DNA from 4 places in the Haloactinomyces albus genome. Region 3 is predicted to be linked to each of the others. Evidence: riboswitches for the same ligand, from Rfam matches in the RefSeq annotation. Region 3 holds a riboswitch; each other region holds the start of a gene.
The links. Region 3 has a riboswitch for thiamine pyrophosphate ahead of thiD (bifunctional hydroxymethylpyrimidine kinase/phosphomethylpyrimidine kinase). Riboswitches for the same ligand answer to the same signal wherever they lie in the genome.

Region 1: another riboswitch for thiamine pyrophosphate. It lies ahead of JOF55_RS14820 (thiamine ABC transporter substrate-binding protein); the one in region 3 lies ahead of thiD (bifunctional hydroxymethylpyrimidine kinase/phosphomethylpyrimidine kinase).
Region 2: another riboswitch for thiamine pyrophosphate. It lies ahead of thiC (phosphomethylpyrimidine synthase ThiC); the one in region 3 lies ahead of thiD (bifunctional hydroxymethylpyrimidine kinase/phosphomethylpyrimidine kinase).
Region 4: another riboswitch for thiamine pyrophosphate. It lies ahead of thiO (glycine oxidase ThiO); the one in region 3 lies ahead of thiD (bifunctional hydroxymethylpyrimidine kinase/phosphomethylpyrimidine kinase).

The regions. Positions count from the first base shown of each region.
Region 1 covers NZ_JAVDXW010000001.1:3,129,456-3,132,657, forward strand. The annotation lists gene glmS (glutamine--fructose-6-phosphate transaminase (isomerizing)) at 1-1,250, shown strand, start outside; TPP riboswitch at 1,273-1,382, shown strand; gene JOF55_RS14820 (thiamine ABC transporter substrate-binding protein) at 1,419-2,477, shown strand; gene JOF55_RS14825 (ABC transporter permease) at 2,600-3,202, shown strand, end outside.
Region 2 covers NZ_JAVDXW010000001.1:1,849,469-1,852,670, forward strand. The annotation lists gene JOF55_RS08640 (DUF3263 domain-containing protein) at 1-462, opposite strand, end outside; gene JOF55_RS08645 (peptide deformylase) at 676-1,251, shown strand; TPP riboswitch at 1,403-1,531, shown strand; gene thiC (phosphomethylpyrimidine synthase ThiC) at 1,524-3,202, shown strand, end outside.
Region 3 covers NZ_JAVDXW010000001.1:1,324,569-1,327,770, reverse strand. The annotation lists gene JOF55_RS06200 (hypothetical protein) at 1-247, shown strand, start outside; gene JOF55_RS06195 (hypothetical protein) at 333-1,082, opposite strand; gene JOF55_RS06190 (hypothetical protein) at 1,210-1,479, opposite strand; TPP riboswitch at 1,731-1,876, shown strand; gene thiD (bifunctional hydroxymethylpyrimidine kinase/phosphomethylpyrimidine kinase) at 1,864-2,697, shown strand; gene JOF55_RS06180 (polysaccharide pyruvyl transferase family protein) at 2,705-3,202, opposite strand, start outside.
Region 4 covers NZ_JAVDXW010000001.1:1,856,615-1,859,816, forward strand. The annotation lists gene JOF55_RS08665 (thiazole synthase) at 1-158, opposite strand, end outside; gene thiS (sulfur carrier protein ThiS) at 162-362, opposite strand; gene thiO (glycine oxidase ThiO) at 350-1,492, opposite strand; TPP riboswitch at 1,483-1,591, opposite strand; gene thiE (thiamine phosphate synthase) at 1,697-2,371, shown strand; gene JOF55_RS08685 (S1 family peptidase) at 2,447-3,202, opposite strand, start outside.

The sequences.
Region 1 (3,202 bases), 1.8 Mb from region 3:
CCGATATGGCCGCACTGGTGCGGCACACCAACCGCATGGTCCACCTGGATGACGGTGAGCTCGCCACCATCAGCGCCGATGCCTACCGAACCAGCACCATGCAGGCCGACCCCACGGACAAGGTCCCGGCGGCCGTCGACCTGGCCGACGAGGACTACCAGCTGAACGGCTTCCCCGATTTCATGCGCAAGGAGATCCACGACCAGACCAGGGCCGGTCACCGTGCACTGCGTGGGCGACTCGACGAGCGGTTCGCCACGGCACGCCTCGACGGTCTCGGCCTGGATGCCCGGGAACTGCGCGCTGTCCGACGGGTGAAGTTCCTCGGCTGCGGATCGGCCTACTACGCGGGACAGCTCGGTGCCAACCTCGTCGAGGAACTGGCCCGGCTGCCCGCCGACGCCGAACCGGCCTCGGAGTTCCGCTACCGCAATCCCGTCATCGAGGAGGGCACGCTCTACGTCGCCGTCAGCCAGTCCGGTGAAACCCTGGACACGCTCGCGGCCGTCCAGGAGCTCAAGCGCAAGGGCGGTCAGGTGGTCGGCCTGGTCAACGCGGTCGGCAGTGCCATCGCCAGGGAATGCGGCAGCGGCGTCTTCCTCCATGCGGGGCCGGAAGTGTCCGTGGCCTCGACCAAGGCCGTCACGAACATGTCCCTGTCCTTCGCGCTGTTGGCGCTGCTGCTCGGCCGGGTACGCGATCTTTCGATGGCGCACGGCAGGCGGCTCGTGGCTGCGCTCGCGGCGATTCCCGATCGAATCACGGACGTCCTGGCAGCGGAAGAGCAGGCAATCGCAGCCGCCGAGCGCTATGCCGGTACCGAGCACATGTTCTTCGTGGGACGGGTCCGTGGCTGGCCGGTCGCTCGTGAGGGCGCCCAGAAGCTCAAGGAGATCTCCTACGTCCACGCCGAAGCCTACGAGGCGGCCGAGCTCAAGCACGGGCCGCTGGCGCTGATCGATCACACCATGCCTTCGGTGGTGATCGTCCCCGACGACGAGCTGCTGGCCAAGAACATCGGCACGATCGAGCAGATCAGGGCCAGGAACGGCCCGGTCATCGCGATCACGAACGCGGACCTGCCGGAAGGTCTCGCCGAGACGGTGATCCGGCTTCCGCGTGGTGAGCCGGAACTCGATCCGATCCTGTTCACGGTCCCGCTCCAGCTGTTCGCGTATCACCTGGCCACCGCACTGGGACGGAATGTCGACAAGCCGCGCAACCTGGCCAAGAGCGTGACGGTCGAATGAACGGTTGACAGTGCACTAGACTCGCGGTCGCCACGGGAGTCCAGTGTGCTGGGCTGAGAGGAGGGTGCAGGAGCCCTCGACCGTCCACCTGAACCGGATCATGCCGGCGCAGGGAGGCGCTGCGATCAGCTCGACGTGCGCACGCGTGGCATGATCTCGGGAGGATCGTTGAACCGTTTGCTGCGCCGTTCGGCTCGGCTCGCGGGTGTGGTCGTCGTGGCCGCACTCACCGCAGGCTGCTCTCTCATCGGTGCCCAGGGCAGTGAGCAGGGCACGCGCACGGTCACCCTGGTGACCCACGACTCGTTCGCCGTCGCCGACGAGACGCTGGCGAACTTCGAGCGCCGTTCCGGAATCGAGGTGACGATCCAGCGCCGTGGTGATGCGGGCGCGCTGACCAACAAGCTGGTGTTGACCAAGGCGAACCCGATCGGCGATGTCGCCTACGGCATCGATTCGACCTTCGCCTCGCGGGCGCTGGACGAGGGTGTCTTCGTGCCCTACGAGCCCGCCGGGGCGAAGAAGATCCCCCAGCGCTACTCGATTGGTTCCGGTAACCGGCTGACTCCCATCGATGCCGGCGACGTGTGCGTCAACATCGACACCCGGTGGTTCGCCGAGCACCGGATCCCCGAGCCGACGAGCCTGCGCGACCTGACCGAACCGCGCTACCGGGGACTGCTCGCCGTCCCGAGCCCGGCGACGTCCTCGCCGGGACTGGCGTTCCTGCTCAACACCATCACCACGTTCGGCGAGTCCGGTTGGAAGGAGTACTGGCGCGGTCTGGTCGCCAACGACGTGCGAATCACCTCCGGGTGGCAGCAGGCGTACAACCAGGACTTCTCCGGGTCCGCAGGCCGGGGCTCGCGCCCGATCGTGCTGTCCTACGCGTCCTCACCCGCCGCCGAGGTGCGACCGGATGGCACCTCGCGCACCCGAGCACTGCTCGACACCTGCTATCGGCAGGTCGAGTACGCCGGGGTACTGGCGGGAGCCGAACATCCCGAGGCGGCACGCGCGGTGATGGATTTCCTGGTTTCGCGGCGGTTCCAGGCACAGGTCTCCGAGCAGATGTACGTCTATCCGGTGGTGCGGGGAGTGGCACTGCCGGAGAGCTGGCAGAAAGTGGCTCCCCGGCCGCAGCGGCCGGCCGAGATGAGCCCCGACCGGATCGAGCGGAACCGGCAGCGCTGGGTGCAGCAGTGGCGCACCCTGGTTCGGGGCTGACGGTGGCGGTTCTCGGGAAAACCGCGCCGTCGAAAAACGTGCCGCCGAGGACCACCTCGGCCAACGGAGCCGGTCCCCGCTCCGGTTCGTCCGGGCATCGGAAGTACTCCATCGCCCTGGGGATGGCCGCGACCGCTGTCCTGGGGTTTCTGGGGTTGTTTTTCGCCTGGCCGGTCGTGGCGATCATCGGGCTCGGGCTCGACGGTGGTGTGGCCGAGGTGCTCACCAGCGCCCGGACCTGGGATCTCGTCGCCTTCACCCTGGGGCAGGCTGCCGTGTCGACGGTGCTGGCGCTGTTGGCCGGTATGCCGGTGGCCTATGTGCTGGCACGCGTCGCGGTGCCCGGAAAGACACTGCTGCGCGCGGTGGTCACGGTCCCGTTCGTACTGCCGACGCTCGTGGTGGGGATGGCGTTCCGCGCGCTTCTCGGTGCCGAGGGCGGCGGCGGTGCTTCCGGCCTGCTGGGGATCGTGCTGGCCAACGCGTTCTTCAATGTCTCGGTCGTGGCCCGGACCGTGGGAGGACTGTGGACGCATCTCGATCGACGCACCGAGGACGCCGCCCGCTCGCTCGGGGCGTCCCGCCTGCGGGCGTTCATCTCGGTGACCCTGCCCGCACTGCGGCCCGCCCTGGGATCGGCGATGGCGATCGTGTTCCTGTTCTGCTCCACCAGTTTCGGTGTCGTGCTCGTCCTCGGTGGCGGCACCTACCGGACCCTGGAAACC
Region 2 (3,202 bases), 520 kb from region 3:
TTCGCTTCCGATCGGATACGCGGGTTCGGCATCCGCGTGGCCGTCCCGGTCCCGACGCAGACGCTTGATCAGCATGGGATCCGCCCGGAGCGCTTCCGGCCTGTCCACCAACGCAGCAAGAACCTCGTAGTAGCGGGACACGGGCATATCGAACAGCTCACGGATCGCTCGTTCCTTGGCCCCGGACCGCTTCCACCATTGCCGTTCGAAGGCCAGAATGCTCCACTCCCGCGAACTCAGGGAACGCGCCCGCTGCCCCTCGGAGGTCGGCTCGGACGGCTGCGGCTCGTCCGGCACGGTCGGCTCGCTGATCCGCTCGATCGGCTCGGTGATCGGATCGGCGAGCTTCAGATGCCGAGGCGGCGCCGGTTCGGGCTCGCTCCGACGCTGCTCGACGATGCGCGCCATGTGCTCGCACTGCCGGGCGATCTCCTGCGCAGTCAACATCTGGGCAGCGTCCATGCGACTCCTCGCCTCGCGATCGGGGCACCCGCGTTCGCAGGAATCACACTCGTGTGAGTCCTGACCTCCATTACACCATGTCATGATCCACGGTGTGTGCATCTCACGCCGTGCAAGCCACATTCCGTTGTGTTGATCATCCGGCGATCTCGCCGGACCCCACGGGTGCACAGGAGGCCGTTCCCGCACTACCGGGGCGATACAGTGCGGTACATGGCCGTGCACTCGATCCGCATCGCCGGTGATCCGGTACTGCACACTCCGACGCGCCCGGTGGTGGCTTTCGACGACGAACTGCAAACCCTGATCGACGACATGGTCGAGACCATGAAAGCGGCGAACGGGGTCGGGCTGGCTGCCAACCAGATCGGCGTGGACCTGCGCGTCTTCGTTTACGACTGCCCGGACGACGAAGGCACCTACCACCAGGGGGTGGTCGTGAACCCGGTGCTGGAGACCTCCGAGGTTCCGCAGGGCATGCCCGATCCCGAGGAGGACTGGGAAGGATGCCTGTCGGTACCCGGGGAGAGCTATCCGACAGGGCGTGCGGAGTGGGCGAAGGTGACGGGAGCCGACAGGAACGGGAATCCGATCGAGGTGGAAGGCACCGGATATCTCGCCCGCTGCCTGCAGCACGAGACCGACCATCTGGACGGGTATCTCTACCTGAGCCGATTGATCGGCCGCAACGCACGGGCGGCGAAGAAGATGGTCAAGCGCAACGGCTGGGGCGTACCGGGCCTGTCCTGGAACCCCGCCGAGGAAAGCGATCCGTTCGCCGAGGAATGATGCCGGACCACGGCCGTCGGAACTCGCCGGTGTCCAGGCTCGGACCGAAGGGCTCCGGCAGGTCATCAGCCCAGCGGAACACCCGACTTCCGTCCGGGGAGTGAAGACCACTTGGCAAGAGGCACCGAATATGGCTAGCCTCATACCCGACAACGAAATCTGCGGGAGCTCGCACCGGAAGCGGGCTGAGAGGGCGGCTGAGTCGACAGGGGCTCGGGGCCGCCGACCGCCTGAACCTGACCGGGTAATACCGGCGTAGGGAGTGAAAAGTCATGGCCGACGTGTCTCCGGCGCTGTCCGATTCCGACGCTTTTTCGTCCAATGGTGACCAGTCCGGCGGAAACAATGCCGGGGTCACCACGGGAGCCATCCGCGGCTCGCGGAAGGTCCACCACACCACCGAGTCCGGCCTGAAGGTGCCTGCACGCCGCATCGAGCTGTCCAATGGTGAGCACCTCGACGTCTACGACACCTCGGGTCCCTACACCGATGAAGCAGCCCATGTGGACGTCCACAGTGGCCTGCATCCGCTGCGCACCGGCTGGACCGACGGTCGGGAGCACCGCACTCAACTCGGTTGGGCGAAGTCCGGCGTGGTCACCCGCGAGATGGAGTTCATCGCCGCCCGCGAGAACGTCAGTCCGGAATTCGTGCGCGACGAGGTCGCCCGCGGGCGCGCGGTGATTCCCGCCAACCGGTGCCACCCGGAAAGCGAGCCGATGATCATCGGCAAGAATTTCCTGGTCAAGGTCAACGCCAACATCGGCAACTCCGCCGTGACCTCCTCGATCGAAGAGGAGGTGGAGAAGATGGTGTGGGCAGGCCGCTGGGGCGCGGACACGATCATGGACCTGTCCACCGGCAAGCGCATCCACGAAACCCGCGAGTCGATCCTGCGCAATTCCCCCGTACCGATCGGCACGGTGCCGATCTACCAGGCGATGGAGAAGGTCGACGGCGATCCGGCGAAGCTGACCTGGGAAATCTACCGGGACACCGTGATCGAGCAGTGCGAGCAGGGTGTGGACTACATGACCGTGCACGCGGGAGTGCTGCTGCGCTATGTGCCGTTGACCGCGCAGCGCGTCACCGGCATCGTCTCGCGCGGCGGTTCGATCATGGCCGCCTGGTGCCTGGCCCACCACCGGGAAAGCTTCCTCTACACGCACTATTCCGAGCTGTGCGAGATTCTGCGGCACTACGATGTGACGTTCTCGCTCGGCGACGGGCTGCGTCCCGGTTCCATCGCCGATGCCAACGACCGTGCCCAGTTCGCCGAATTGGAAACACTCGGCGAACTCACCCACATCGCCCGCGAGCACGACGTGCAGGTCATGATCGAGGGTCCCGGGCACGTGCCGATGGACAAGATCACCGAGAACGTGCGCCGGGAAGAGGAGCTCTGCGGCGAGGCGCCGTTCTACACGCTCGGGCCGCTGGCCACCGATATCGCACCCGCCTACGATCACATCACCTCGGCCATCGGTGCGGCCAACATCGCACAGGCCGGGACGGCAATGCTGTGCTATGTCACGCCGAAGGAGCACCTCGGGCTGCCCAACCGCGATGACGTCAAGACCGGTGTGATCACCTACAAGATCGCCGCGCACTCCGCCGACCTCGCCAAGGGACATCCGCGAGCGCAGGAACGCGATGACGCCCTCTCGAAAGCGCGGTTCGAGTTCCGCTGGCACGACCAGTTCAATCTCGCACTGGATCCGGACACCGCCCAGTCGTTCCACGACGAGACGTTGCCCGCCGAACCGGCCAAGACCGCGCACTTCTGCTCCATGTGCGGACCGAAGTTCTGCTCGATGAAGATCACTCAGGACGTGCGCGACTATGCCGAGAAGCACGGTCTGACCAGTGTCGAGGCGATCGAGGCCGGGATGCGTGAGAAGTCCGAGGAGTTCACGGAGGAGGGTGGACGGGTTTACCTGCCCGTCGCCGA
Region 3 (3,202 bases):
GGTATCGGCGACGGTGTGGCGACTGCCGCCACACGCTCGCCGGGCTCTCCGGAAACTTCCGCGTCACCGACCGTTGCTTGCTCTTACCGCAGGCCTGCTCGCCTGCGTGACGCTTCTGATCGGATGGTGGGCCTTGGTCAACGCCCTGTTTCCCGGGACACTGTCACCGCTGGCGCTGGCTCTTGCCGGGGTCGGCGCCGCGGGAGCCACAACCGGGATCAACCGTGTCACCCGCCGGCGCCTGTAAAACGGCGTTCGGAGTGGCCACCGCCGTGTGGCCACGTCCCTCCCCCGGAGGCTTACCTCGGCACCGGGCTTGCCTCGAGCCTGCCTCAGATCGGGCGGACGGTCAGTCCTCGCGGCTCACTCGTGAAGGCCAGAACGCCCTCGAAGTCGGCAATGGGCAACTCGTCCCGGACGAGTCGGTGCGGTCCACCGGAGGTTTCGACGGTGATTTCCCGTGCGGAGAAGTCCTGGGCGGCGAACTCGGGCCCCTGCAGGTGAACGTGCAGACGCTGCTCGTGCAGTGTGATCGCCACCTGGCCGCCGGGAATCGACAGCGGCTCGCCGTCACGAGTGATCGTGATGCTGCCCTCGTCCGCATTCTCGGGGTTCTCGGGAAGCACGGCGACGCGGGTGAGTGCGACATCGCGCGCGGCGTCGGTGCCGGACATGCCGATGACGTCGCGCGTGACCTCTCCCTCGGGCTCTCCTGCGGTGGGCTGGGGAGTGAGAACAGGGGCACGGGTCTTGGCCGCGAGCCGGTACGGTTGCCACGCCCCCGCGCCGACCAGGTTGACCACCGCGGCGACCTCGGTGTCCGCGAGGAGCTGCTCGCTGTCCGGTGCCGGAGTCACCTCGACGGCAGCGACACCTCGCTCACCGAGCAACTCGCTCAGCGCCTTCGCTCGCTGGCGTCCGTGCCGGTCGAATCCGCGCGTGATGGCGACGGTGTCGGACCCGGTCGAAATATTCGCAGCCGCGTCGGTGAGCCCGGCCAGCGGGGACCACAGCGCTGCGGGGTCGGCCGGGGCGCTCCGCCCGGAGCGAACGGAGGAGGGGGTGTCGGTCGTACTGTTCATTACCCCAACTCTAATCCGCTCGTGAGGGTTCCCTCACTACGCGGTCCGGAAGTCCGTGCTGTGACTTCGCTCGCTGCCGCTTCGATCATCCGGTGGCCTGCACTGAACACAGTGCGATAAGCCCGGGTCAACTGTCCCAGGTGCTGACGATGAGTCCTTCGACCGTCTCCTGCCGGTCGGCCACCTCGGTCTGGCAGTTCGGGCAGCGAGCCGTGATGCGACGGCTCGCGGGTTCCCGGGAGGCAGGCCAGGTCTCGTAGGGCAGCTTCACCATGGCCGAGCACAGGGCGGTGACGAGGTCGCCCGCGGGGCGCGATCCGGGGTGGTTGGTGATGGCGTGCCTGAGCTGCTGACCAGCAGGAACGATCCACCAGACGTGTTCGCGATCGAGAAACACCGACCATACCCCCTGGCTTGTACGGCGGCCGGAAGCCCATGAGCTCGGAATCCGGCCCTGCTCAGTTTCGGACGCTGGGATCACCCTGTATATGGCCCGTCCGAGGGAATTTGTGGGAACAATCGTCGCAGTGCGTAACGCCATTCGCGTGCAGCGCCGTTCTGCCGGGTGCGAATGCCCGGTGGCCCGGTGGCCCGGTCGATCCGATCGAGTAGCCCTTCCCGGCACTTGACCGTCCTTGCTAGGTTGATCCGCGTGACGCGGGGTGCCCGACCGCCCGATGCGCTTCGCACGGTGCGTTTCACGCAGTGCGTTGCACACGGTTGCTCGGGCTGAGAAGAGACCCGTCGAACCTGAACTAGCTCGCACTAGCGAAGGGACGTCGTGAACGAGACGCAAACCCGGTCGGGCACCAGGACGATCCCCAACGTCCTGACCATCGCCGGAACCGACCCCAGCGGCGGCGCCGGTGTGCAGGCCGACCTCAAGTCGTTTTCCGCGCACGGTGCTTATGGGATGTCGGTGGCCACGGCACTGGTCGCGCAGACCACCACCGGTGTGGCGCAGGTGCACGAGATCCCCGCGGAATTCGTCACAGCGCAGCTGGTGACCTTGCTCGACGATGTTCGCGTGGACGCCGTCAAGATCGGCATGCTGGCCAATGCCGAGGTGATCCGGGCGGTGGTGAGGTTTCTGGACGACTACGCCCCGCCGCATGTCGTTCTGGACCCCGTCATGGTCGCCAAGAGCGGTGATCGTCTGCTGGCCACCGAGGCCGTGCGTGTGCTCCGCGAACAACTGCTGCCTCGGGTGGATCTGATCACTCCCAACCTGCCGGAGGCCGCCGACCTGCTGGGAACGGCCGAGGTCACCGAGATCGACGGAATGCGGGCGCAGGCCGAGCGTCTGGCCGGGCTGGGAGCCAAGCGGATTCTGCTCAAGGGCGGCCATCTGGCAGGCGAGTCGAGTGTGGATGCGCTGTATGGCGACGGCTCGACCGAACTGCTGAGCGAGGAGCGTGTCGTGACCACCAACAACCACGGCACTGGCTGCACGCTCGCCGCCTCGATTGCTGCTCTGCGCCCGCAGCGCCAGGAATGGGCGAGTGCCGTCCGGGAGGCCAAGGCATACCTCGGCGACGCATTACGGGCAGCCGACCGGCTCGACGTCGGCCACGGGCACGGACCCGTGCATCATTTTCACCGCTGGTGGAAATGAGTCGCGGTCAGTTCCCGTAGATCCTTCGCGCGAGTGCGGCCTTGCCTTCCTGCAGGTCCTGCAGGATGCTCGGGATGAAACCACCCTCGCTCGGCATCGCCGGAACCTGTAATCCTTCGCTGAGTCCCCAGCCCGAGCCCCGATCGATCAACGATCGGTGCTTGTTGGTGTAGTACCCGGAATTGATCGACACCGCGACACCCCGGGCACCCGCGGCGGCGGCCATCAGATGCATGTGGAACCGAGTGGACAACCACCGCTGGCCTGCGGCGGCGGGCAAGCCGTTGTCCATGATCTCGGAGAAGGGGTAGAAGCGCGCACCGGGAAGGGCGTGCTCGACCAGCATGAACACCTCGCGGTCGACTCGCGGGATTCCCTCGACGAAGCCCACTTGTTCGGGGGAGACGCCCCACTCCCGCAGGGTGTCGAGCAGGAAACCGGCCAGCGCGGGCACGGTCACGTCGAGCAGGTCGGACTGGACGCAGATCATGACCTCACGCAGGTC
Region 4 (3,202 bases), 530 kb from region 3:
CCACCGCCGACGTCGGCACGGCGCATCGCCACCGTCGTCAGTTCCGTTCCGGAAGCCAGCAGTGCGCTTTCCAGAGTCGAGAGGTTCGCGGCACCTCCCGTCCCCATGATCACCCGTGAGTCGAACTTGCGTCCGGCGATCACCAGTGGATCGTCCATTCCTCAACCTCCCTGTACCGCGGTGAGGATCTCGATACCGGTTTGCGGTTCCAGCGGCGTGGCCGGCCAGCTGTCCCGGGCAACGACGGTGCCGTTGACGGCCACGGCCACCCCGCTGTCCGGTACCCCGAAGTCCTTCAAGGCATCGGCCAGCGTGGTGCCCTCGGCGAACTCGCGCGGCTGTCCGTTGATCACGATGTGCATTGCTGTCCTCCCAAGCGCGATGGATCCGCAGCTTTTGCCTCGGCAGGCAACGCACTGCCACACACCAGCCCGACCACGGCTTCCGCCGTGACGGGGGCGAGCAGAAATCCGTTGCGATGATGTCCGGTCGCGGCCACGACGCCGGGTGCCACCCAGCCGAGCAGGGGAAGATTGTCCTCGGTGCTCGGCCGCAGCCCCGCTGTGCTCTCGACCAATGCGTATTCCGCGATGCCCGGCACGAACCGTTCTGCGTCGGCCAACAGGTTCCGCACGCCACCGACAGTGACCTCGGTGTCGAACCCGGCCTCGTACTGGGTGGCACCGATGACGATCCCGTCCGCACGCGGCACCAGGTACACCTGCCGTCCGTGTACCGGCCCTCGTATGGTCCGCCGCGGTGGCGGGATCGATGTTGCTCGAGACCTCAGACGCAGGATCTCCCCCTTGACGGGCCGGATGGCGCCCCGCAACGCCGGATGCAGTTCCTCCGCATGCGCACCCGTGGCGATCACCACGACATCGCAGTGCACTGCCGAGTCGGCCCCAGTCGAGTCGGCGAGCTCGACCACTCCAGAGCGGACACCGCGAGCAGCGGCACGGACGAACTCCACCCCTGCCGATTCGGCGGCGGCACGAAGCGCTTCGAGGGTGATCCGGTTGTCGACCGCGAGATCACCCGGCACCTCCAGTCCCCCTCGGACACCGGGGCCGAGCGAGGGCTCCAGCCCGCGGAGTCGGCGACTGGTGTGGCGAGTGACAGTACGCCCGAGCGAGGCCAGATGGTCGGCGAGAGTGTCGAGTTCCGCACGGTCGGCGCTGTCGGCGGCGACAACGAGGGTTCCCTCGTCCCGCAGGCCCGGCGGCTTCCCCGAGTCCCGGCCGAGCCGCTCGGCGAAATCCGGCCACCTGTGCAGTGAAGCGGCCCCCAGCTCCAGCAGAGGTTCCTCACCGGGCCATGCCTCGGCGATCGGAGCCAGCATCCCTCCCGCAACCCAGGAGGCACCGCCGAACCCCGGATCCGGATCGATCAACCGCACCCGGCAGCCCGCCACAGCCAGCCGCCATGCGGCGGACATGCCGATGACACCGCCGCCCACCACCGCGACGATGCCGTCCTGTTGTCCAGACAATGCACGCTCCCTGCGCCGGTATGATCCGGATCAGGTTCGACGGTCGGGGCATCAGCCCCCTCTCAGTCCGCTCTCGTACGGACTCCCGTGCTTCACCGCCACCCAGGCTATCCGATCCGATCGTGCGAAGTCAGCTCCTGACGAATACGAAAATCCGGAAAGTCCACGCGAGCTGCCATCTCCGAACAAGCTACCCTGAGCAACATGCCTGGATTCGATGGCTACGGGATCCGTGTGCGTCTCGACGAGGCGCGACTGTATCTGTGCACCGATGCCCGTACCGACCGCGGTGACCTGGCCGAATTCGCGGAAGCGGCCCTCGCGGGCGGGGTGGACATCATCCAACTGCGGGACAAGAACCCGGCGGGCGCACCGCTGGAGGCACGACAGGAACTGGCGGCTCTGGAAGTACTGGCCGAGGCGTGTACGCGCCACGGCGCGCTGCTTGCGGTCAACGATCGCGCCGACATCGCTCTGACCGCCGATGCCGACATCCTGCATCTGGGGCAGGAGGACATCCCGGTGGAGTCGGCCCGGCGCCTCGTGGGGCACCAGATGGCCATCGGTCGTTCCACGCACGACGTGGTTCAGGCCGACGCGGCAGCCACCGAGCAGGGAGTGGACTACTTCTGTACCGGTCCGGTCTGGACCACGCCCACGAAACCGGGACGGGAGGCTGCGGGGCTCGACCTGGTTCGCCATGCCGCCGAACACCACGGCCACGGCCGGCCGTGGTTCGCCATCGGCGGCATCGACCACGGCAATCTGGACGAGGCCATGGCCGCCGGAGCCGAGCGTGTCGTTGTCGTACGCGCGATCACCGAGGCCGAGGACCCGCGCCGGGCGGCGGAGACACTGCGTTCCCGTTTGCAGGGATGACGGTGGTTTGCCGCAAAAGTCGGGAAAATTGCAGTTTCGCGCGAAACTGCAATTTTCTCCGCGGCCGGACGTTGCCTAGCCGGTAACCAGGCTTACGCCATAGGTCTGGAGGGCCTCGTTGATCGGCTGGAAGTAAGTCACCCCGCCGCGGTCGCAGTCACCGGAACCGCCGGAGGTCACCCCCTGGGCCTGGTTGCCCGAGAGGAACGCGCCTCCGGAATCCCCCGGCTCGGCACATACGTCGGTCCGGGTCAGACCGGACACGGTGCCCGTTTCGTAGCGCACCGTCTGGTTCTTGGCCTCGATGGTTCCGCAGTGCCAGCCGGTCGTGGAGCCGGAGCGGCACACCGAGGCACCGACCGGGGCCTCCCGCGAACCGGCGACGGTCACGGCACCGCCCCGGTAGTCGTTGACCTGCGGCTTCGGGGTGGCCGAGGACGTGACGTAGGCATAGTCGTTGTGCGGGAAGGAAGAGCCCGCGAAGGTACCGGCAGGTCGGCTGGTGCTGTCACTCCGGTTACCGCAGTGGCCCGCGGTGATGAATCCACCCTGGACGGCGAAGCCGATGGAACAGCGTAAGCCGCTCTTGTTGTAGAAGGCGTTACCGCCGATGATATCGGTGAACAGGCGCGGCGATTCCCGTGACTCGACCACGCGCACCGCTGTGGTGTCCACATCGGTCGAGCGGATGAACTCGGTCGCCCGTTGCGCCGTTCCCATCGCGGTCGTGACGACGACGGAATTGCTCGTCGGGTCGACATACCAGCCGCTGATCGATGTCGGGGCTCGTCGCTCGACTCCGTCGAGCGTGTCGGCCGCCGTGTTGAGCAC